Labrys monachus: one gene and its partner. The protein of the gene in region 2 interacts with the protein of the main gene of each other region in a pairwise test. Links are inferred from orthologs where the notes say so. Each region holds a gene or a part of one and is shown on either strand. Other genes may lie near its edges. The genes, in order: J3R73_RS16255 and cheB.

Region 1 (12,197 bases), 2.2 Mb from region 2 along the record:
TTGAGCAGCTCGCGCGCCGACGAGGCGATGACGGGATGGACGCCGGCCTCGCCCAGATGCGACGTGGACATCATGGCGCGCAGCGTCGCCTCCATGGGGCGTTTCGGATCGGAGAGGAAGTTGGCGACGCCGGCCAGCGTCTTGTCCGGCTCGGCATAGAGGACGTGTAGGATCACGCCGACCAGTAGCGAATGGCTGGTCTTTTCCCAATGATTGCGCTTGTCGAGCGCGCCCTCGGGATCGACCAGGATGTCGGCGATGTTCTGGACGTCGCGCACCTCCCAATCGCCGCGCCGGACCTCCAGCAGCGGATTGTAGGCGGAGGATTTCGCATCGGTCGGATCGAACAGCAGCACGCGACCGTGTCTGGCGCGGAAACCCGCTGTCAGCCCCCAGTTCTCGCCCTTGATGTCGTGGACAATGACGCTGCCGGGCCAGGTCAGCAGCGTCGGCACCACAAGCCCGACGCCCTTACCGGAGCGGGTCGGCGCGAAGCACAGCACATGCTCCGGGCCGTCGTGACGGAGATAGTCGCGATCGAGCCTGCCGAGCACCACGCCGTCCGGGTCAAGCAGTCCGGCCGCCTTCACCTCCTCGGACGAGGCCCAGCGTGCCGAGCCGTAGGTGGCGACGTTCTTCGCCTCGCGCGCCCGGATGATTGACAGGGTGATGGCGACGGCGATGGAGAGGAAACCGCCGGACACGGCGATGAGCGCCCCTTCGATGAAGATCGCAGGCGCATAGGCGTCGTAGGCGTACCACCACCAGAAGAAGATGGGCGGGTAGTAGACCGGCCAGCCACCAAGCTCGAACCACGGCACACCCAACTGCACTTGGAACCCGAGCCGCCACGCCGTCCATTCGGTCGCGCCCCAGATCGCAGTGAGCACGATCAACAGGACGATGGCAACTTGTCCCCAAAGGACACGACTTCCCGACATAGAGGCTCCGATCGGCAAAAGAGATGGAGCCGATCAGAGAATAGACGGTTTTGCGATAGGCAATAGAAAAGAACAGAGGGCGTGCCGCCGGATACCATGGCGTAGAAATCGGATGGGTCAGTGCCGCGTGTTGCGGGCTTCCTCAACTGCCTGTTCCAGAATGCGCCTGTAGCCGATCTTGGTCATCCACCGGGCGCGGGCGAGGTGGCTTTCCCAGCATGTGCGGGTTCGGGCGGTTTCCGCGACGGGATCGCGATGCAGCACGATCCGCGCCACCTCCGTCCAGTCGGCCCCATCGGTCTCGGCGTCGAGCAGGCGCAGATAGGTGACGAAATGCGCCTCGTCATAGCGGGTCACATCCGGCTCCATGGGAGCCAGATCGTCAACATCGGGATCGAGTTCGGGTTTGACGCGCATCTCACGGCCTCCTTCCGGTACCGCGGCTCGGAGTGATGATTACCTCATTTTTTGCTTCGCTTGTGAGACAGCGGCGTGTGGCTATTCAGTTTCGCCAAGCATTGCGCTGCCGCAGCAAGCCGAAGCGGTTGGATGAATATCACAACGCGCGACGAATCGGAATCATCGTTCCTGGAACGATAATTCCGATTCAGGCTCCGCTCTCGTCATGGATCTCAAGGAGGTCATGGCGATCAATCTGCGTCGGATACGTCATGACAAACAACTGACGCAGGAAGAGCTGGCGGATCGCGCGGACCTGAGCGCGCGCTATATCGGGGCGATCGAGCGCGCCGATGTGTCGGCCAGCGTCACCGTTCTCGGCCAGATCGCCGATGCCCTGGGGATCGAACCGGCCGAACTGGTTACGAAATCAGGCTGACCGGCCCGTCGCAGCCGCGAGGTCGAGCAGGTTCTTCAGCGCCGGGCTGCGGTTGTGCGGCGACCACACTGCGCTGAATTGAGCGCGTTCCGTCTCGTCGGTGATCTGCCGGAATATGATGCCGGGAAACGGCACATGTGCCGCTGCCTCGGTGGTGAGGGTCACCCCTTCGCCATCGGCGGCCATGTGCATCAGCGTGTCGCGACCGACATCGCAGCGCCGGATGTTGGGTGTCCGGTCCCGCTCGACGATCCGACGGGTGATATGGTTTAGCAATTGCGGACCAGCACCACTCTGCCGGACGAGGAAGGTTTCCGGCGCCAGATCGAGCCATCCAAAACTCTCGGCGGCCCCCAATGGATGATGGACTGGCACGGCAATGACAAAAGGCTCGCTCCAGACCAGGCAGGAATGGCAATCGGGGGCGTCTACCGCTCCCATGACGAAGGCGATGTCGAGCGAGCCTTCCCGGACCTGTCGGATCGTGTCGGCGGACCGCCCTTCGGTGATCATCAGTTCGACATTCGGGTGCTCGTTCCGAAACCGGCGGCGGAGGTCGGCGAGAAATCCCGCGGCGATCGAAGAATGCAGACCGATATGAAGACGCCCGACTGCGCCTGTCGAAAGCGCTCCGGCGGTGTTGATGGCATGATCGAGATGCTCGATGCCTGTCGCGACCTCCGCGATGAAGCAGCGTCCGGCCTCGGTCAACCGAACCCCGCGATGACGCCTCTCGAACAGCAGGATATTGAGATCCTGTTCCAATGTCTTGATCCGGGTGCTGACGCAGGATTGGCTTACGCCCAGCCGATTGGCGGCATGGCGGAAGTTCAAATGTTCAGCAACGGCCAACGCATATCGGAGGGACACCAACGGAATCCAACCGTTCAACGAGGTTGAGCCGAGTGGATCAGTGTCGCAGCGATGGCGTTTGCGCAAGCGCAAGGATCGCGTCAATGCCCTTGCTCCCACTAAAACGTGGTGCCGGGACGCAATGCGTCAGGACGTAGTCTAATAATCAGGAAAAACGAGATGTCGTGAATCTCCAGAAAATTTTGATGGGCGCTCATGATGACGACTGCTTTCCGAAATGAAGGAGGGCGCGCGGAATGACGCGGGGCAGAACCCGAAGGCCAGTGCGAGGCGGGCTTCGAACCGGGTGGCGGTCGCTTCACTCATGCCGAGAGCTCAGACGTCACCATCCGATTCGGGAATCTGCAAGCATCGCCGGCCGAAACGGTTTCACCTGATGCCCATTGCGTTGAGATGGGATCCGTAGCGCTGGTCGCTGCCCTGGATGTGATTGACCAGCCATTTCTTGAGGAAGGTCAGAACCTCCAGTGACAGAACACTGTAGACGCCGGACTTGTATTTGGCCTGCACATCGAGCACTTGGCGCGTCAGTTCGTCATGCTCCTGTTTGTGACCGGCCGTGGCGGGATAGCCGGTCTTGGCGAAGAGCTCTTCCTCGTGCTTGAAATGCGATGCCGTGTAGGCGATCAGCCCATCGAGCACCTGGCCGACAGCGGCGTTGCCGGCGCCGGACTGCATGCCGTCCCAGAGTTGATTGACCATTTCGATGAGCCTCTGATGCTCGGTGTCGAGTGCAGTGACGCCGACACTCAGGCCGTCGCTCCAGGTCATCAGGGATGATCCTGCTTTCTCCATTCCGACGCTCGACGCGCCTTTCGGCGCAACGATGCTGAGGGAAGCATCCTTGATCTTGCGGGCCGAACCGCCGATGAGCTGCGTCCAGCCGGCGATTTCCCTGACGCCGGAGGCGATCGCTTCGACGCCCTGGGCGGCAGTGTTCATGTTTGCCGACATGTCCTGCGTCACCGCCGCCTGCTGCTCGACGGCGGTGGCGATATCGGACGAGATCTCGTTGATCCGGGTAATGGTCGACGAGATCGAGGCGATTGCCTCCACCACCTCACGGGTGTTGCCCTGGACCCGACCGATCTCGGCGGCGATCTCGTCGGTGGCTCTGGCCGTCTGGGCGGCGAGTTGCTTGACCTCGGAGGCGACGACGGCGAAACCCTTGCCCGCCTCGCCGGCGCGCGCCGCTTCGATCGTAGCGTTCAACGCCAGAAGATTGGTCTGGGCGGCGATCGAATTGATGAGATCGACCACCTTGCCGATGGTCTGGGTTCCCACGAGCAGGGTGTTGGCCGTGGTGTTGGTGCGCCCGGCCTCGGCGACCGCGCCTTTGGCGATCTTGAGCGCCTGGGCCACCTGGCGGCTGATCTCGCCGACGGACTGGGCGAGCTCCTCCGAACCAGCGGCGACCGCTTGGACGTTGGACGAGGTCTGCGCCGAGGCCGCCGCCGCCGCTTCGGCCTGCTGCGTCGTCGTGGCGATCGCCTCGGCGATGGCGCCGAGATCGCCGTCGATACCCTTCTGGACCTCCGCCCGCCGCGCCCGTTCCTCGACCTGCTCGGTCATGTCGGTGGCGAACTTGACCACCTTGAAGGGACGCCCAGTGAGATCGAAGATCGGATTGTAGGAGGCCTGGATCCAGACCACCCGTCCGCCCTTGCCGATCCGCTTGTATTCGGCCGCCTGGAAGCGGCCTGCGCGCAGCGCTTCCCAGAAGGCGCGGTATTCGGCGCTGTCGCGATGGGCCGGCTCGACGAACACCGAATGATGGCGGCCCTTGATCTCGTCGAGCCGGTAGCCGAGTGCGTCGAGGAAGTTCTGGTTGGCGTCGATGACGGTGCCGTCGAGTTCGAAGGAGATCACCGCTTGCGCCTTGTCGATGGCGGCGATCCGGCCCTGGAATTCGGCGTTCCTGAGCTTCTCGGCGGTCGTGTCGGCGGCGAATTTGACCACCTTGAACGGCCGTCCCGAGCGGTCGAGCAGCGGATTGTAGGAGGCCTGGATCCAGACGTCCTTGCCACCCTTGCCGATGCGGTGGAATTCACCGGCCTGGAATCTGCTGCGGCGCAGATTGTCCCAGAAGACGCGATAGTCGGCGCCGTCGCGCTCCTTCGGGTCGACGAACATCGAGTGGTGGCGGCCGACGATCTCGCCGAGGTCGTAACCGAGCACGGCGAGGAAGTTCTCGTTGGCGGTGATCACCTTGCCGGCCATGTCGAACTCGATTACGGCCTGCGATCGGTCGAGCGCCTCGAGTTTGGCGATGCGTTCTCTGTTCGTGCTGAAGAGATGCATGACGGTTTCTTTCTATAGGTTCGATCTCGCCGTTTGCCGGAAATCGCCGGCTCAAGCGGCTATTGCTTCGAACATCCCGGCGAGAACGCGTTCGACGTCGAGGATGACCATCAGTCGTCCGTCGAGCCGATGGACCCCGCTGGAAACTGCGGTCCAACGCGGATCGAGATTGACCGGGTTCGGTTCGCGACCGCTTCCCAGTAGATCGAGCACTTCCCCGACTGTGTCGATGAGCAGGCCGTAGCTCTCGCCCTTGCTTTCGATGCCGACCGCCATCGCTGTGCCGCCGTCGTCGCGGGAGGGAAGATCCAACCTCCGACGCATGTCAATCGCCGTGACGATGCGACCGCGCAGGTTGAGCACACCGGCGATCTCCGGCCGCGACCGCGGCACCCGGGTGATCGACTGCGGCATGAACACATCGTGGACACGGGAGACCGGCAGGCCGAACACCTGACCGCCAATCATCACGGTGGCGTACTGGATGCTCTCGCTGTGGTTGTTGATCGCGTCGCTCATGCCGCAACTCCCATGTCGTAGTTCGTCATTTCCTTCAGCGCCGCGATCAGACCGGGCCGGTCGAACTTGGCGACGTAGTCGTCGAAGCCCGCCTGCCGACCACGTTCGATCGAGGCCGGCGTGCAGATCGACGACAGCGCCAGAACGGGAGTGTGGTGCAGCCGTGGGTCTCGCTTGATGCTTTCGGCAAACTCGTAGCCGTTCATCTCGGGCATCTCGATGTCGGAGACGATGACGTCGAAGCGGCGGCCGCTGCCGAGAAGCTGGAGACCTTCAGTGGCCGAAGCGCACACCGTCACGCGGTAGCCGGCGGCCTTGAGCACCGGACCCAGCATGTTGCGGAAGAACGGCGCGTCGTCGACGAACAGAAGCGAGCGGGGGACCTGATCGGTCGAGACCTCCTTGCGGCGGAACCAGTCCTCGAAGGCCTGCGGCAGGAAATGACCGACGTCGACGACCTCGGTCGCCCGTCCCTTGATCACCGCCGAGCCGAGGATCCCAGGACGCTCCGAGCCGATCTGGATGTCCAGGCGATCTTCGACGATGTCGAGGATCTCGTCGACCACCAGGCCCATCGAACGACCGCCGTCCGTAAACACCAGCATCGGCAGACCGCCCTCGGTTTTCCTCTGGGCAAATTCGTCGAAATAGACGAGCGGCATCAGCGTCCCCCGGTACTGGACGAGATCGCGGTCGTTGGAGCGCTCGACCTTGTCGACCGAGAACTCCTCGAGACGGGTGACCAGCGACAGCGGCACCGCCTTGGGATGTGCATCGCCGGCCCGGAACAGCAGAAGGGAGATCAGCTGCGCCTCGTCGCGCGAACGATCCTCCTCGTGCCCTACCTTGTCGGTCACCGGCGTCTCCTGGCTCGGCCCGATCGCCTGGGCGAGACCGTTCGGGTCGACGATCATGATCACCGAACCGTCGCCGAGAATGGTGTTGCCGGAGAACATGCCGATGTGGCGCAGCATGGTCGACATCGGCTTGACGACGATTTCTTCCGTGTGGAACACCGCGTCGACCACCACGCCGAAGGTCTGCGGACCGACCTGCATCACCACGATGAAGCCGTCTTCCTCCGACACCGGCACTTCGGCCTCGCCACCGATGGTGGTGATATCGAGGAGCTTGGCGAGATGAACCAGCGGCAACAGCTTGTTTCTGAGGCGCAGAACCGGCGTGTCGCGGATGCGCTCGATCCGATGCTCGGAGTTCTGTTGGGCACGGACCAGTTCCACCACCGACAACTGCGGGATGGCGAAGCGGTCTCCGGCCGTCTCGACGATCAGGGTCGAGACGATCGCCAGCGTCAACGGGATCTTGATGGCGAAGGTCGTGCCCTGACCGGCGACGCTCTTCAGATCGACCGTGCCGCCGATGGCGTCGATGTTGGTCTTGACTACGTCCAGACCGACACCGCGGCCCGAGACGTTGGTGACCTTCTGCGCCGTCGAGAAGCCGGGCGCGAAGACGTATTTGAAGATCTGCGCATCCGACATTTTCTCGAGTTCGAACTCGGCCGCCAAGCCGGTGTCGACGATCTTCTGCTTGATCCGCTCGAGGTCGAGGCCGCGACCATCGTCGGCGATCTCGATGATGATGTGGCCGCCCTCGTGATAGGCGGAGAGCCTGATCGTGCCCTTCTCCGACTTGCCGGCTGCTTTGCGCACCTCTGGCATCTCGAGCCCATGGTCGGCGGAGTTCCTCACCATGTGGGTGAGCGGATCCTTGATCAGCTCCAGCACCTGCCGGTCGAGTTCAGTGTCCTGACCGACCATCTCCAGGTCGATGTGCTTACCGAGCTCGTTGGCGAGGTCGCGCACGATGCGTGGCAGCTTCTGCCAGGCGTTGCCGATCGGCTGCATCCGCGTCTTCATGACGCCTTCCTGCAGCTCGGCGGTGACGTTCGACAGGCGCTGCAGCGGCACCTTGAATTCGCTGTCCTCGTGACGGCGGACGATCTCCAGGAGCTGATTGCGGGTCAGCACCAGCTCCGAAACCATGGTCATCAGGTGTTCGAGCGTGTCGACCGAGACGCGGATCGACTGCGACGACACGCTGCCCTTGCCCTCGCCGTCCTTTTCCGCGTCCCTGGCCTCGGTCTTGGTGCGCGCGCGTGTCGTCGGACGGATCGCCGCCACCGGTGCCGGCTCGGGTTCCAGTGTCGCAGCCGCCGTGTTCGCCGCAGTCTGCGTCTCGGAGGTCGCCTCTCGAAAGGCGCGCTCCAACTCATCGAGCGAGACCTCGCCCAGTCGCAACTGGCGTTCGAGAACTTGGGGCACCAGCGTGCCTTCGGTACACCTCGGTCCTTCGGAGACGACCAGCGGCTGACCCTCTTGCGACATGCGTTCGAGTTCGCCGACCAGATCGTGATCTTCACCGGCCGGCTCTTGCTCGTTCGCCTCGAGATCGGCGATGATCTGCTTGATCCGGTCGATCGACTGAAGGACCAGCGTCACGGCGGCCTCAGTCACTGGCACGCCGTCGCGGAACCGGCCCATCAGGGTTTCCGCCGCGTGGGCAATCGCCTCAAGACGGGGCAGCCCGAGAAAACCGCAGGTACCCTTGATTGTGTGGACCAGACGGAAGATGTTGCCGAGGATCTTCTCGTTGTTGGGGTCTTGCTCGAACTTCACCAACTCGACGTCGACGACATCGAGGCTCTCGCTGGTTTCCGTCAGGAATTCACGAAGCAGATCGTCCATGGCTCTTGCCTTGATCCGGTTGTCGACGCGGGCGTCGCGAGGGAGGAGAGGGACCCTGCGGTGGTCGCTTCCGCCGCAGGGCCGAGGCATTCTTCGGCTCGTCGTCTTGAGCCGCCGCCGCTCGCTGTTACCCGGCCCGCAGCCCGCGCACGAATTCCGCGACTTCGCGCTGGAGTTCGCCGGACTGGGTCTGGAGGTTGCCGGAGAGGCTCATGAGGTGAGTGGAGGCAGCCCCCGTCATCTCCGCCGCTTGACCGACGCCGGTGATGTTGCCGGTCACGTCCTGGTTCCCACGAGCCGCCCTCTGGGTATTGGCGGCGATCTCGTTGGTGGCAGCCCCCTGCTCTTCGACCGCGCCCGCGATCGAGGAGGTCACCTCGCGGATCGTCTTGATCGTGGCAACGATGCGCCCGATCGAGCCGACGGTTTCGTCCGTCGCCGCCTGGATCTCCCCGATCTTGGCGGCGATCTCATCGGTCGCCTTGGCCGTTTGGGCCGCGAGTTGCTTGACTTCGGAGGCGACGACCGCGAAGCCGCGGCCGGCTTCGCCGGCGCGCGCCGCCTCGATCGTGGCGTTGAGCGCGAGCAGATTGGTCTGGCTCGCGATGTCCTTGATCAGGCCGACGACGTCGCCGATCGTCGCCGAGGCTTCGTTGAGCGCGCGAACGTTGCCCTCCGAGCGCGTGGCCTCTTCAGCGGCCTCCCCGGCGATGGTCGCCGACTTGGCCACCTGGCGGTTGATTTCGCGAATGGAGGCGGAGAGTTCTTCGGCACCGGCCGCGACCGTCTGGACGTTGTTGGTGGCTTCCTCCGCCCCACTGGCAACGGCCTGCGCCTGGCGCGAGGTCTCCTCGGCCGTCGCCGACATGTTGCGGGCAGCTTCAGCCACCTCGTTCGACGATTTGGCGAAGTGATCGGCCAGCACCCCCATCTTGGCCTGGAACTGATCGGCGATGGCATTGCGCTCCGTCAGAATGCGGGCGGCATTCTCCCGCTCGATATTCGCCTGGCGTTCGCGCATCGCCTCGTTTTCCTGGAGGCGGTCACGGAACACCAGGACGGTCTTGGCCATAGCGCCGATCTCGTCGCCGCGATCGGCCCCCTCCACCTCGGTCGCCAGCCGCCCTTCGGCGAGGTCGTGCATCACGTCGGACAGTTTGCGAATTGGAACGGTGATGCCGGACGTCACGACGAAGGCGAGAAAGAGCGTGACGAGCGCAAGGCCACCGGCCACCGTCGCAGAGAGTACCAGTCCGGCCTGGGCGTCGCTGCGCACCCGAGCCGCAGTCGTCAAGAGATTGTCGTGGAAGACCCCTTCCACCTTGCCGAACAAAGCGAGGCGGTCGGCATTGACGCGCAGCCAACCGGCGGCATCGAGGTTGGTGATCCCGGCGTTGGGTCCGGCGTCTCGAACGACATTCAGATAGCGGGCGGTCTCGTCGATCGGGGTACCGGCGTAGGTCGCATGCAGAACGTCGAGCTCGCTCCGATTGGCATTGAGCTCGAGCGTCGACATGAAGGCTTCCTGCTTGGCGACGAAGGCCATGACCTTGGCATAGAGCGCGGTGTCGAAACGCCCGGCGCTCAATCCGACCGCCGCATTGGCACGGGCGGCACTCGAGGCCTCCTCGGCCTGCAGCGTATAGGCATAGACGTTCATCAAACGCGCCACCTCGGCATGAGAGATAGTTTTCGCGGCATAGAGGCTGACGTCGAGAAGGCGGACGATGGAGGCGGTGTAGTAGTTGTTCATGTCGTCAGCCGAGATCGTCCGCCGGCTGACGCCGTTGCGGACGGCATCGGCGCCGGCGGATTTGCGCAACCCGTCTTGCAACACCGTATCCAGTTCGTTCGACACCGCCTTCAGATCGAAGGTCTTCAGCACGGCCTCTACCTTCGCCCGCGCCTCGTCGGAGGTGCGACGCAGCCGATCGAGATCGGTCTGACCGTCTCCTCCCTTGGATGAAACGAAAGACGCCGAAGCGCCGGCCTCCTTCTGCAGAGCGTGCACATAGTCGACGACGTCGGAGGTGAGTGAGGTCATATCCGCCACTTCGGTCATCTCGCTGGCGAGGTCCCACCTGGTATCGACCACTTGCCACGACATCCCCAGGAGACCCAGGGTGGGAATGGCCGCCAGCGCGGTCATCCTGACCTTGACCGATAGCCCAGACCCGAGATTGGTTATCCACGACATAGTTACTCTCCTAGTGTTCGAAGGCTGATGGTGAATTCACGCAAGAGTCGGTCAGCAGCATCCGGATAGCGGCACAAGGCCCGATCCGAATGGGTATTAAGCGATGAGATATTTGATATAAATTTGTTTAATTATAGTAAAATCATAGTTAAAAATATGTAAACTAACAATAATTTTCGTATATTTTCGCAATATGTAAATTACAATAAAATTGTATACATATAATCACATATTTATATTTCATTAATATCACATATAAGCTGGCGTTAAGATGGGTATTAAAAATACATCCGTCTGCCATCTCGCATAGACTTAATTCCGAACCTTGCTGTCGTCGACAGAGGCACTTCTGCGTGACCCGAGCCCCGATGGCATCCTTCACTGCCGAAACGATGACGCCCGAACTTCGGGTGATGGCCTTGTCCCGCAGGAAATCGAGTCTTGTTGCGTGCGCAGGATGTCGCAGCAGGTTTCCCAGACAGCATTACGGGCAGTGATCCCCGTCTCTGTCGTGATCGGCGACTTCATCATGTCCCCGATCTCATTGAGTAGTCGTTCTGCAATAGGTATCAGCACATCGTTGTCGCCATTCTTGATCAATAGATCGAGTTCAACGATGAACGCTTTCACATAAGACTTGAGTTCATGATCCATTTTGGTCATGAGCCGCACGGCCTTTGCATGTGTGAGGGGATAGATTGAAACGGTCATTTGTCGATCACTCCAATTCCGTTGAGTGACGTGGACTGCCGCAGTCGGCTTTCTCGGGAGATGGCGAGCCGGAACAGGGCGCCGACGAGTGTCCCATCGACCTTTCCGGCGAGCGCCATTGCTTCGAGGATTGTCAGGGCCTCAAGTGGGGGAAGTGGCGGACGGTAGGCGCGCCTTTCGATGAGGGCGCCGAAGATGTCGCACACCGTCAAGATCCGGGTGAGCGGGCGGATCGTCGCGCCGACGAGGCTGTCGGGATAGCCACTGCCATCGAGATGCTCATGGTGGTGGAGCACAGCGTCGTAGACGTCCTCGTCGAGATTGAGGTCCGTCGCCCGCAGCGCCGCCCAGCCATCGTAGCTGTGTCGGCGCATGATGGTGAACTCGGCTTCCGTCAACTTACCCGGCTTGTCGAGGATGGCTTCCGGGGTCCAGCATTTCCCCGTGTCATGGAGCAGTGCGCTGAGCGCCAATCGGTCGATCTCGGTGGCACCGAGAGAAAGCCTCTGTCCGAGGAGGACGGAGATACCCATGACCTGGAGAATGTGCAGGTAGGTGCCGGTGTGATGGCGGCGGACGAGATCAAGCCACGTGCCGAGACCTGCCTCCCGAACTACTGGTGAGACCAGAGTGGCGGCTCTGCGCAGCACCGCCGCGTCGATCGAGGCCCCCGCAACGCAGGCCGAGAAGACCTGATCGAGGGCATCGGCAGCCCCCGCGATGGCCGTCACGACATCCGTCGCTGCCGTCGTATCCACCCCACTCTCCACCGACTGCGGGTGATCCAACAGGCGCCGGATCGTTTCCACGGTGATCGGTCTGGGGACAACGGCGGTCGCTCCCAGGGCATTCGCTTGGACCCGGGTCAAATGATCTTCGGGAGTGACAACGAGGAGACGGGGCGCGCCTCCTGGTTCGCTCATCGCCGCCCTGAGCCGGGCCACCTTGGACTCGTTCGGGGCAACGATGTCGATCAGCCAGGGGGCATCGATAAAAGCACGGAGCCGAGCCGACGCACTTAGATCGACCGTCAGGACGGTGCCGATCGACGACAGGGCTGGAACGTAGACAGGAGGGCGGCCGTCGGGGCGATCGTGGACGACGACGAG
Region 2 (11,940 bases):
CTCGCCGAGGACATGGAGGGCGAGGGCGCGCATGCCGCTCTTGCAATGGGCGAGGACGCGCCCCTGCGCCCCGGCGACGAAGGCCTGGAAGGCGCGCACATCGGCGCGGGTGATGCTCGCCAGGCTGACGGGGACGAAGGCATAGGCGAGGCCGGCCCTCTCGGCCGCCGCCTTCTCGGCGGCATTGCCGGGCTGGCCGGGCTCCTCGCCGTCCGGACGGGCGTTGAGCAGCGCGGAAAAGCCGCCTTGCGCCAGCGGGCCGAAGGCGGCGGGATCGGGCTGGCCGGCGATGGACAGCCGGTCGGTGACGGAGACGGGTTGCATGATGCGGCCTTTCGAGAATCGATATACATTTAAGTAAAATATATAATGTTGAGATGCAAGGGGGGAACGAAATTTTCCGCGCACCCCGCCGCCCGTCCCCGGTGCCCGGCAACGTCATCCCGTGCGCACCGCCACCCTGCGAGGGTGGGTGCAGACACGGGACCGCGTGCGGAACGAGCCTCATCCTGCCCGCGGTCCCGGACGCGATGCGTCACTGACGTGCCGCATCGCGTCCGGGATGACCGGCCGTTGCCGGGCGGGGGGGCGAGACTACCCCGCGCCGCGAAGGAAGCGGTCGACTTCCTCGCGCTCGGGGATGCCGAGGCGGCCGCCGAAGCGGGTGCATTTGATCGCCGCCGCGGCCGAGGCGAAGCGCACGGCTTCGGGCGCGCCCATGCCCTCGCCGAGAGCGAGCGCCAGCGCGCCGTGATAGGTGTCGCCGGCGGCGAGCGTGTCGACGACCTCGACCCGGAAGGCGGGGATGTGCTCGATGCGGCCGTCTGCCGTGAACCACGTTCCTCGCGGGCCATGCGTCACCGCCTGCCAATTGGGGGCGCCGGCTGCCAGTTCCGCCAGCGCCGCGGCCGGGTCCTCGCGCCCCGTCATCTCGCGCGCCGCCTGGTGCGAATAGGCGACATGCGTGGCCGCCTGGAGCAAAGCGGGGCTGTCGGGGGCGCTGTCGACGTCGAGCACGCCGGGGCATCCGGCCTGCCGGGCGAGGGCGAACAGGCGCAGCGCCGCCGCCTCCCAGCGGATGTCGCCCATCACGGCATCGGTGCCGTCCGGCAGCGCCTCGGGCAGCCATGCCGGCTCCTGCGGCAGGGCGTCGTCGGTATAGGTCACGATCAGGCGTTCGCCGGCGGCGTCGACGAAGATCGCCGAGAGCGGTGAGGTCAGGCCGGGAATGCGCCGGATGAGCGCGCAGTCCACGCCGAAGGCTTCGAGGCCCTCGACGATGTCGCGCCCGGTCGCATCGTCGCCGAGGCGCACCATCAGCACCGCCTCGCCGCCGAGCCGGGCCACCGCGACGGCGGCGTTGGCGGCGAGGCCGCCGCCGACCACCGTCAGGGCGTGGCTGCGATATTTCTCCGGACGGACGGGCATCTCCCGCACCGCGAAGATGAAATCCTGAACCGCCGTGCCCGCCAGACAGACCTTGGCCACGTCGCCCCCCCCCCCCCCCGGAATGGTCGATTTTCCGTCCGCCCCTCCCTATCGGCCGGAGCGTCCTGCATTCAAGCGCTTCGGCCGGCGCGAAGGCAAGGAGCCCGGCGCATCTTCCTACCTGTTTCCGACCGCGGACCGGGGCGAGTCGGCATTCCGGGTCTCCTCGGAAAAGGCCAGGGAAATATGGATGTCGAGCCGCTCCTTGACGGCGAGCGAGGCGGCCGCGAAGGCGGCTTCCAACGCCGCTTCCGGCATGTCGTAGGGGCCCGTCCTGTCGCCGTCATGGTCGATCATCCAGCCCTCCCGGCGGCTGACGATCCGGTATGACGCCTCTTTCGCCTTGTCCATTGCCGTCTCCTCGCTGATGTCGCCTGCAAGGAACGGACGATGGGAGCGGTGGTTCCTGCGCGAGGAAGGGGCTGTCCCCGCGGCAGGCATCCTTCCCGTCTCGCTTACCGCCCGAGGAGGACGTCGCGGGTGTGGCCGGCGATCACCGCCTCCTCGTCGGTCGGGATGATCAGCACCCGCACCGCGCTGTCCGCGGCGCCGATGTCGGGCGCCGCGGCGGCATTGGCGGCGGCGTCGATGGCGACGCCGAGCCAGCCCAGCCTTTCGCCGACGCGGGCGCGTATCTCGGCGGCGTGCTCGCCGATGCCGCCGGTGAAGACGAGGCATTCGAGGCCGCCGAGGGTGTTGGCCATCGCCGCCGTGTGCCGGGCGATGCTGAAGCAGAAGAGGTCGACCGCCTCGGCCGCTTCGGGGGCGTCGGATTTCAGCAGCGCCTGCATGTCGCCGCTCAGGCCGGAGACGCCGAGAAGGCCGGATTCCTTGTAGAGCAGGTGCTCGAGCGCCGCCACCGAGAGACCCTGCGCCTGCTGCAGATAGAGGAGGACGCCCGGATCGATGGCGCCGCAGCGTGTCGCCATCACCAGCCCGTCCAGGGCGGAGAAGCCCATGGTGGTGTCGGCGCTCCGGCCATGGCGCATGGCGCACAGGCTCGCGCCGCTGCCCAGATGCGCCACCACGGTGCGCCTGTCCGCCAGCGAAGGCGACAGGCCGGCGAGACGGCGCGCGACATATTCATAGGACAGGCCGTGGAAGCCGAAGCGGCGCAGGCCCTGCACCTCGTAGCGGCGCGGCAAGGCGAGCCGGCTGACCGGCGGCGCGAGATCGTGGTGGAAGGCGGTATCGAAGCAGGCGACCTGGGGCAGCTGCGGCCGCATCGCCCGCAGCGCCCGGATCGGCGCGAGGCTTCCCGGCTGGTGCAGCGGGGCGAGCGGCGTCAGCGCCTCCAGCGCCGCGAAGAGGGCATCGTCGATGCGGGCGGGCTCGACGTGGAGGCCGCCGCCATGCACGACCCGGTGGCCGACCCCCGCAAGGGCGCCGGCGCCGATATGTTCCTCGCTCCACGCCAGGAGATCGCTCACCAGCCCGTGGCCGTCCGGCTCGCCGGACGCCGCGTGGCGGTCCGCCAGCATGCCGCCGTCGGGGGCATGCGCCACCAGGCGCCGGGCCCCGTCGCGTTCCTCGGCCTTCCCCCTGGCGAGGAGGCCGGGCTCGTCGGCGCCCGACATCGCGAACAGCGCGAATTTCAGGCTGGAGGAGCCGGCATTGATCGCGAGGACGGCATCGGTCATGTCATGCTCCTGTCTGTGTTGGGCCCGTCAGGACGGGATGCTCGGCGACGGCGATCTGCCGATGGAAGATCATCGGTCGCACGCCAGTACCGGTCCATCGAGGCGAGGTGTCCGGCGTTCGCCGTGCCGCTTCTGCATCGTTTCTGCCTCGGAAGCTACCGTCGGCATCCAGGAACGTTCTGCAGTGGTTGATACGACGGCTAACTATGCGCCGCGCCTTCCGGATTATGCCCCGCCGCGACTGCCCCGACAACCGACCGTGCCGTGAATTGTTCGGGACGGGAGAATGAGCCGTCGACGGGTCTGCGAGCCTGGACGGCCGCCGTCGCGGGCGGATGGCCAGATTCGGGAGGATTGCGCGTTTGGGCCATGGCCGTAGCAGCCCCGACAGGGTAGAACTGACCTGTCGTTCCGTCAGGGACGTTCTCTGACCTTCGTGGATACCGGGCTTCCCATGACGCTGATCAAGACATCGAGGATCGGTCCTGCCGCCGGCCGGCACGATATGCCTGCCGGCCGCCGCAATGTCCGCAAGCCGCAGGGCGCCGCCGTCGCGGGCAATGCGAAGATATCCGAACGCCTCGCCGCCGCCACCCAGGAACTCGCCAGCGGGCTGTCCGAGGCGTCGGCTGCGGCCGAGGAGCTGTTCAGCTCGATCGCGCAGATCGCCGCTGGCGCGGCGGAGGCCTCCGCCGCCTCCCAGCAGCAGCTTTCGTCGCTCAAGGCGGTGACCGGCCATTTCACGGCCGCCAAATCGCAGGCCCAGTCCTTCCGCAGCCTCACCACCTCGCTCGAGCGGACGCTGATCGAGACCTCGGCGCAGACCATGACCTCGGTCCGCGCCATCGAGCGCAACGCGGAGCGCCAGATCGCCTCGGTCGAGGTGATCGCCGAGCTGGAGCGCCGCACCCAGGACGTGCGCGACGTCACCCAGATCGTCGGACGCATCTCCGACCAGACCAACCTGCTGGCGCTGAACGCGGCGATCGAGGCCGCGCGGGCCGGCGATCACGGCCGCGGCTTTGCCGTCGTGGCCGACGAGGTGCGGGCGCTGGCCGAAACGTCGGAGAAGGGGGCGACGGAGGTCCAGGCGCTGGCCGACGCCATCCAGTCGGAGGTGCGGTCGGTTGCCGAGGCGGTGAAGGCGGCCGCGGAAGCGGCGAAGGCCGAAGCCAGGACCGGCCGCATCGTCGGCGAGACGCTGGAGGCGATCGGCAGGGAGATGATCCAGCTGTCGGAAGGCAGCGAGACGACGCTGCTCGCCGCGCTCGAGGCGGAACGGGGAGTGGAAGAGGCGCGGCGAGGCGCCGAACAGGTGGCGAGCGCGGCCGAGGAACAGTCGGCGGCTGCGGGCGAGGCGCAGACGGCCACCGGGCAGCAGGTGCAGTCGGTCGAGCAGGGCAAGGTCGCCGCCGAGGCCCTCTCCGCCCTGGCGGAGGTCCTTCGCGACCGGGCGGACGACAGCCAGGCCGAGCAGATCGCCGCCATGGCCGAGGAATTGTCGGCCGCCATCCAGGAATTGAGCGGCACGGCGAGCCAGATTTCGACCGCGGTCGATCAGATCAGCCGGGGCGCGCAGCAGCAGGCCGCGGCGACGCACCAGACCTCGTCCGCGCTCGTCCAGATCGAGAACGGCGCCAAGGTCGCCCTGGCCAATGCCGGCCGCGCCGATGAGAGGGCGACGGCGATCGTGCTTTCCCTTTCGGATTGCCGTTCGTCCGTGCAGCGGCTGATCGAGGCGGTGCTTTCGATCACAAGCGCCACCCAGGACAATCTGGCGAGGATCCGGCGCATCGAGACAACCGGCCGCAGGATCGAGAAGAACATCGATGCGATCGCCCTGCTCGGCGTGCAGACGACCATGCTCGCCGTCAGCGGTTCGGTGGAGGCCGCGCGGTCGGGTCAGGCCGGCCGCGGCTTCGCGCTGGTCTCCAACGACATCCGCGCGCTTGCCAGGGAGGCCTCGGAGAGCATCGACCGCGTCAAGGACACCGTCCGCGGCATCCTCGACCAGATCAATTCGTTGCGCCGCGAACTGGAACAGGTCGTCGCCGCCTCGGAGGGCGAGCTCCAGAACAATCGCGCCACCGTCGTCGCCCTCGAAAAGGTCGACCGCGAGGTCGCCGCCCTGAGGGAGGCCAACCGCGCCATCCTGGAGGGCGGCGCGACCATCCGCGAGGTCGTCGAGGAGGCGGCTGCCGGTGCGCGCCAGATCGCGGCGGCGGCGGAGGAGGCCGGGTCGTCGGCACGCCAGGCCGCCGCGGCGACGGCGCAGCAGGCACAGGGCGCGGAGGATCTCGCCGCGGCGATCGAGGACATCGCCGCCCTGGCCGATGCGCTCAGGGGAGAGGGCGCGGCACAAGCGGGCCCCGACGAGCCGGGGCCGGCGGTGGCGGACAATGGCTGAGCCGGCGGCACTCGCCGAGGGTGAGGGGGAACCCCGGCGCTTCCTGACGTTCCGGAGCGAGCGCCGGCTCTATGCGCTGCCGGCCGAGGACGTGCTGGAAGTGATGCAGACGCCGGATGTCGCCCGCGTCCCCCGCGCACCCCCGTTCCTGCTCGGCATCGCTAATCTGCGCGGCATGGCGACCCCGCTGGCGAGCCTGAGCGGGCTGCTCGGCCGCCAGGTGCCGCCGCCCGCCTCTTCGTCGCGCGCGATCGTGCTGAACATCGGGCAACGGGTGGCGATCGTCGTCGACGGCCTGAGCGCGCTCGTCAGCATCGAACCGGACCAGCTCGAGAGCGCCGGCGCCGCGTGGGCGGGCGAGCGCGGCGAGGCCGTGAGCGGGGCCTTCCGCTGGAGCGGTCACGCCGATATCGTCAGGATCCTCGACATACGGGCATTGCTGGCCGCCGCTTTCGTGCGGCGGGCGGCCGCCGAGCGCCCGCGCGGCCGGCTTCATGCCGAACTCCCGGCCGCCCTCGCACCCGATGCCCCGTCCTGGACGCGCTATGTCGTCTTCGAGACGGGCGGGCAGGAATATGCGCTCGACGTCGCCGCCGTCCGCGAGATCGTTCCGGCGCCGGAAGTCCTGGCGGCCATGCCGGAGAGCGAGGACGTCGTCATGGGGCTGACGGCCTATCGGGGCGGTATCCTGCCCCTGCTGTCCATGGCGGGGCTGCTGGGATTTCGATCCGCGGCGCGGCCGGACGCCGGTTCCCGCATCCTGGTCGTCGGCATCAGGGGCACGCTGGCCGGCCTGGCGGTGGACAAAGCGCGCGCGATCCTCGACGCCGATCCGACTCTCGTCGAGCCGCTTCCCGCCATGCTCGCGGCGCGCTCGGGAGGCGAAACGCGCATCAAGGCGGTGTATCGGGACGAGGCCGGCACCAGGCTGGTGTCGATCGTCGCGGTCGACACGCTTTTCCGGGAGGACATCATGCAGCGTCTGTCCGCGCCGGGGCGCCCGGCGGCGCAGGGGGAGACCGGCGGCAGCGAGGCCTCGCCGGGGCAGAGCACGATTCTGGTGTTCCGGCTCGGGGACGAGGAATACGGCCTGCCCATCTCGTGCATCGAGGAAGTGGCGCCGGTTCCGACCCGGATCTCGCGGCTGCCGCGGGCGCCCGACTTCCTGGATGGGGTGACGAGCCATCGCGGCGAAGTGCTCCCCGTGATCGATCAGCGCCGGCGGTTCGACATGCCGGCCGGCGCATCGCTGCCGTCGCGCCGTCTCGTCGTCCTGCGCAGCGGCGGCCATCGCGCCGGCCTGATCGTGGACGGCGTGTCCGAAGTGCTCCGCACCAGCGAGGGGGCGATCCAGCCGCCCCCCGAGCTGACGGGCGAAGCGACGCGCTATGTCGAGGGCGTCGTCGATACGGGTGAACGGGGCCGTCTCGTGCTGCTGCTCAATCCGGCTGAATTGCTGAGCGTGAGCGAACGCAGCGAGCTCGACTCCTTCACCACCTCCCATCCCGCGCCGTTGCCTTGATTAAGGTCCTGGTCGTCGACGATTCCGCGCTGGTGCGCAAATTGCTCGGGCAGGCCTTCGCCGGCGAAGGGGATTTCGAGGTTGCCTTCGCCCGCGACGGCGTCGCGGCGCTCGCCGAACTCGCCCGCTTCAACCCCGACGTGGTCACGCTCGACGTCAACATGCCGCTCATGGACGGCCTGGCCTGCCTCGACCGCATCATGATCGAGCGTCCATGCCCGGTGGTCATGGTCTCTTCCGCGACGGGAGAGGGCGCCGAGGCGACGCTGGAAGCCTTGCGGCTCGGCGCCGTCGATTTCGTGGCCAAGCCGGACGGCGCGATGTCCCTGCAGATCGAGGCGTGGATCCCCACGCTCCTGCGGACGGTGAGGACCGCAGCGGGCGCCAAGCCCCGCCTCAGCCGGCGGCTGCGGGAGCGGGTGCGCCATCGCATGCGCGGGTCCGCTCCGGCGGGCCTCGCCCCGCCGGCGGCGCCCAGGCTCGCTGCCGAGGCCGCTCCGATCGAGGGGCTGGCTCATGGCCTGGTCCTGGTGGGGGCGTCGACCGGCGGCCCTCCCGCGCTGGAGACGCTGCTCCGGGCCCTGCCTTCCAGCTTTCCCTGGCCGATCCTCGTGGCGCAGCATATGCCGGTGGCCTTCACCGGCCCCTTCGCCAAGCGCCTCGACGGGCTGTGCGCCTTGTCCGTCGCCGAAGTGGGAGCGCCCGTGCGGTTGCGGCCCGGCGCCGTCCATATCGGCCGGGGCAATGCGGACCTCGTGGTGACGCGCCGGTCCGGCGAGCTCTTCGCGATGGCGGCGCCGGCCCAGCCCGGCTATCCCTGGCATCCGAGCGTCGATCGCCTCGTGCGCAGCGCTATGGAGCAGGCGCCGGCCTCCCGCCTGGTCGGCCTGCTCCTGACCGGCATGGGCACGGATGGCGCCGACGCGATGGCCGCGATGCGGCATGCCGGCGGACGGACGATCGCCGAAGCGGAGGAGACGGCGGTGGTCTGGGGCATGCCGGGGAGCCTGGCCCGCCTCGGCGGGGCAGACCGTATCCTGCCTTTGCCGCGGATCGCCGATTGCCTTATAAGATGGACGGCGAAGATGGATTGACGACCACGGATGCCGCTCGTTCGAAAACATGCGCCGGTCCGGACGGACGCCGAGGCCGGGGACCGTTCGCCGGTCCCGCACGCCGGCGCTGCGGACCTGCGCGTCCGACTCGTCGAAGGCACCCCCGAGGAGCGCTATGCGGCGGCGCGCCTGCTGGCGGCGATGCCCGAAGGCGCCGACATCCTCGGCCAGGCGCTGGCGCTGGAACCCGATGCGCGGGTGCGGGAGGCGATCTTCGCAGGTCTGGCACGCTCGAGCGATGCAGGGGCGGTGGACGTGCTGCTGCGCCAGCTGCATTCGGACGACGCCGGCCTGCGCGGCGGGGCGCTCGATGCCCTCCGCGCGATGCCGGGACGTTTGAGGCCTTATCTCGAGGCCCTCCTCTCCGATGGCGATTCCGACGTCAGGCTCCTCGCCTGCGATCTCCTGCGCGAGCAGCCGGACGACGTGGCGGCGGCCCTGCTGCCGCCGCTCCTCGATGCCGAGACCCATGCCAATGTCTGCGCGGCGGCGGTGGACGTCCTCGCCGAGGTCGGCGATGCCCGGTCCCTTCCCGCGCTGCAGCGCTGCGCGGCACGCTTTCCCCGCGAGGCCTTTCTCCAATTTGCCATCCGTGTGGCCGTCGGACGGATCGGCGGCCCGCCTTGAGCGACGAGGCGCGGGCGCAGGTCGTCACCGAGGAGGAGTTTGGTCGCCTGTCGGATTTCCTCTACCGCCGTACCGGGCTGGTCTTCGGGGCGGCCAAGCATTATTTCGTCGCGCGCAGGCTCGCCGAGAGGATGGCCGCGACGCGAACCGGAACGTTTGCCGGCTATTATGCGTTGCTGCGCCGCAATGCGGACGACGAAATCGAGCATCTGATCAACGCCTTCACCATCAACGAGACCTATTTCTATCGCGAGGATCATCAGCTTCGCTGCCTGACCGGAGACCTCCTGGCGGAGCGTGTCGCCGGCCGCCCGGCGGGCGGCGGCATCAGGATCTGGTCGGTGCCGTGCGCCACCGGGGAGGAGCCCTATTCGCTGGCGATGTGGCTGCTGGAGAACTGGCCGCCCGTCGATCGCTACGAAGTCGAGATCGTCGGCTCCGATATCGACACCGCAGCGCTCGACGCCGCCGAACAGGGCTATTTCGGCAAGCGCGCCCTCATGCGGCTTTCGGACGGGCTGGTGGAGAAATATTTCGTCGACAGGGGGAACGACAGCTGGCGCATCAGGGAGGAATTGCGCGAATCCGTGCATTTTTCGCGGGTGAACCTGATGGACGCGGGCGAAACCGCGGCGCAAGGTCGGTTCGACGTGATCTTCTGCCGGAACGTGCTGATCTACTTCGACGACATGTCGCGGCGCTTGGCGGCGGAAAATCTCTACGAATGCCTTTTGCCGGGCGGTTTCATTTGTCTGGGGCATGCGGAATCCATGAGTCGCATATCGCCGCTTTTCGAGGTCTGCCGCTATGCGGACGCCATCGTCTATCGACGCCCATGGGAGGACCGGCGATGACCCCGGACGGCAAGGCGCGCATCCTCGTCGTCGACGACGCCAGCCTGGTCCGCCTCTATTATCGCGACATCCTGGAGAAGGCTGGCTTTGCGGTCGACGAGGCGCTCAACGGCATCGAGGCCCTGGAGAGGCTTCTCCTCGATCCCGCCGATCTCGTCATCGTCGACGTCAACATGCCGCGGATGGACGGGCTGAGCTTCCTGCGCGCTTTGCGCGAGCGGGACCTGCCCCTCGCCTCCACGCCCGCCTTGGTGACGAGCACGGAAGCGGCGCCGCAGGACGCGGCGGCGGCCAGCGCCGCCGGGGCCAATTTCTACCTGGTCAAGCCCGTCACTCCCGAGGTCCTGGCGCGCCATGCGGCCCTGCTCTGCGGTGTGGCGACGTGAACGAGTTCATCGAGCAATTCCTGATCGAGAGCCGGGAACTGGTCGAGCAGGCGACCAACGATCTCCTGTCCCTGGAGGCCGATCCGCAGGACAGGGCTTCGGTCGACCGGCTCTTTCGCGCCCTCCACACGCTCAAGGGCGCCGCCGGTATCGTCGATTTCGACGCGATGGCGGCGTTGATGCATGCCACGGAGGACGCGCTCTCCGAGGCGCGCTCGGGGCGCCGCGCCATCAGCCCGGCGCTTGTGACGCAGGGCCTCGCCAGTCTCGATCAGGTCAGCACCTGGCTGGACACCATGCAGGCCACCGGCGTTGTTCCCGCCGATGCCGGCAGGGCGGCCGAGGCGGTGGCGGCGTCTTTCGAGCCCGCGCCGGCCTCGGCGGCCGAGGACGCTTCCGAAGGCTGGGCGAGCGCGCTGCGCAGGCGCCACGGCGCGCAGGCCGGGACGGCGCGCGTGGCGATCCGCTACAGGCCCGCATCCGACTGCTTCTTCCACGGCGAGGATCCGCTCGAGCTTTTTTCGGCCTGCCCCGGCCTCCTCGCCGTCGATCTCGTGCCGCTCGGCACCGTGCCGGCGGCGGACGCGCTCAATCCCTATGACTGCCTGTTCGGCGTCCTCGCTTTGTCGGGCGCACCGCTCGCGGAGGTCGAGGCATGGCTGGCGCCTCTGGGTCCCCGGGCCGAGGCGGTGCCGCTCGCCGGGGAGGCTCCGGACCTGCCGGCGGAAGCCCGCGACATGATCGAGGCGCAGATCCGGCTTCTCGGGGAGGCGGGTGCGCGGCCTTCGCCGGGGCGGGCGGCCTCGGCGGCGCGGTCGGCGGCCAATATCCTGCGCTCGCTCGGCCGGGCGGCGGACGGGGAAGCCGTCGATCGCGTCCTGGCGGATACGGGTGAGCTCGCCCTGCCGGCGGCGCTCGCCGCAGCCCTCCGGCGTCTCCTCGGCACGGACGGGCCGGGCGCGCCGGCAGCGGACGGCCCCGGGCCGGACCCCGCCGCGGCGGCACCGGGCGCCGTCCGCGTGGAGTTCGACCGCATCGAAGCCCTGATCAAGCTCGCCTCGCAGCTGACCGTGGTGAAGAATGCGCTCGGGCACTCCACGGAACGGGCGGCCGAGACGACGATGAGCGACCTGCTCCCGCGCCTCAAGGAGCAGCATGCCGCGCTCGACCGCCTCGTCAGGGAATTGCAGCGCGCCGTGCTGGACATCAGGGTCTTCCCCTTCCGGCATGTCTTCCAGCGCTTTCCCCGCCTGGTGCGGGAGATGGCGACCAGCGTCGGCAAATCGGCGCGCCTCGTCGTCGCGGGCGAGACGACGGAAGCGGACAGGGCCATCGTCGAGGGCCTGTTCGAGCCGCTCCTGCACGTGCTGCGCAACGCGGTGGACCATGGCGTCGAGACCGCGGTCATCCGTGCCGCCGCGGGCAAGCCGCCGACGGCGCTCATCCATCTGCGCGCCATGCGGAGCACCGACCGCATCCTCGTCGAGGTGGAGGACGACGGCAGCGGCATCGACGTCGAAAGGGTGCGGCGGGCCGCGGTCGAACGCGGCATCGTCGACGGACGATCTGCCGAAGGCATGGCGCGGGAAGCCCTGGTCGATCTCATTTTTGCGCCGGGCTTTTCCACCGCGCCGCGGGCGACGGCGCTGTCCGGGCGCGGCGTCGGCATGGATGTGGTCCGTGCGGCCGTGGAGCGCATGAACGGGCGCGTCGGGGTGGAGAGCGCGGACGGGAAGGGAACGCTCATCCGCTTCGACCTTCCCTTCACGGTGATGCTGATGCGGGTCATCACCGTGGAAGCGGGCGGGCAGGCCTTCGGCATTCCGGTCGAGGCGGTGGTCGAGACCGTCAGCATGCCGCGCTCCCGCATTTCCGCCATCGGCCGGGCGCGGGCCTTCGTT

What was found.
Region 1: the proteins of cheB (region 2) and J3R73_RS16255 interact in binary tests that used the Escherichia coli proteins (3 or more experiments, as listed by UniProt). The link is inferred for Labrys monachus from one-to-one orthologs.

What each region holds. Positions count from the first base shown.
Region 1 is NZ_JAUSVK010000001.1:3,578,074-3,590,270, forward strand. The notes cover bases 5,269-8,525. They hold J3R73_RS16255 (hybrid sensor histidine kinase/response regulator), read right to left. Parts: upstream 8,181-8,525; coding sequence 5,469-8,180; downstream 5,269-5,468. Other genes in these bases: J3R73_RS16250 (chemotaxis protein CheW), read right to left, coding at 5,269-5,472; J3R73_RS16260 (methyl-accepting chemotaxis protein), read right to left, coding at 8,308-8,525. Outside these bases: J3R73_RS16225 (conjugal transfer protein TraG), read right to left, coding at 1-941; J3R73_RS16230 (DNA -binding domain-containing protein), read right to left, coding at 1,059-1,358; J3R73_RS16235 (helix-turn-helix domain-containing protein), read left to right, coding at 1,567-1,779; J3R73_RS16240 (LysR family transcriptional regulator), read right to left, coding at 1,771-2,649; J3R73_RS31545 (bacteriohemerythrin), read right to left, coding at 3,022-3,447; more of J3R73_RS16250, read right to left, coding at 5,005-5,268; more of J3R73_RS16260, read right to left, coding at 8,526-10,329; J3R73_RS16265 (hypothetical protein), read right to left, coding at 10,756-11,088; J3R73_RS16270 (HD-GYP domain-containing protein), read right to left, coding at 11,085-12,197. UniProt on the Escherichia coli protein: Involved in the transmission of sensory signals from the chemoreceptors to the flagellar motors. CheA is autophosphorylated; it can transfer its phosphate group to either CheB or CheY.
Region 2 is NZ_JAUSVK010000001.1:5,800,293-5,812,232, reverse strand. Bases 6,103-9,102 are described here. They hold cheB (chemotaxis-specific protein-glutamate methyltransferase CheB), read left to right. Parts: upstream 6,103-7,053; coding sequence 7,054-8,151; downstream 8,152-9,102. Other genes in these bases: J3R73_RS26500 (CheR family methyltransferase), read left to right, coding at 8,796-9,102; J3R73_RS26505 (HEAT repeat domain-containing protein), read left to right, coding at 8,161-8,799; J3R73_RS26515 (chemotaxis protein CheW), read left to right, coding at 6,103-7,057. In the rest of the region: bifunctional sulfur transferase/dioxygenase Blh, read right to left, coding at 1-324; J3R73_RS26535 (PfkB family carbohydrate kinase), read right to left, coding at 595-1,488; J3R73_RS26530 (hypothetical protein), read right to left, coding at 1,606-1,839; J3R73_RS26525 (acetate/propionate family kinase), read right to left, coding at 1,944-3,128; J3R73_RS26520 (methyl-accepting chemotaxis protein), read left to right, coding at 3,583-5,535; more of J3R73_RS26515, read left to right, coding at 5,528-6,102; more of J3R73_RS26500, read left to right, coding at 9,103-9,653; J3R73_RS26495 (response regulator), read left to right, coding at 9,650-10,039; J3R73_RS26490 (chemotaxis protein CheA), read left to right, coding at 10,036-11,940. UniProt on the Escherichia coli protein: Involved in chemotaxis. Part of a chemotaxis signal transduction system that modulates chemotaxis in response to various stimuli.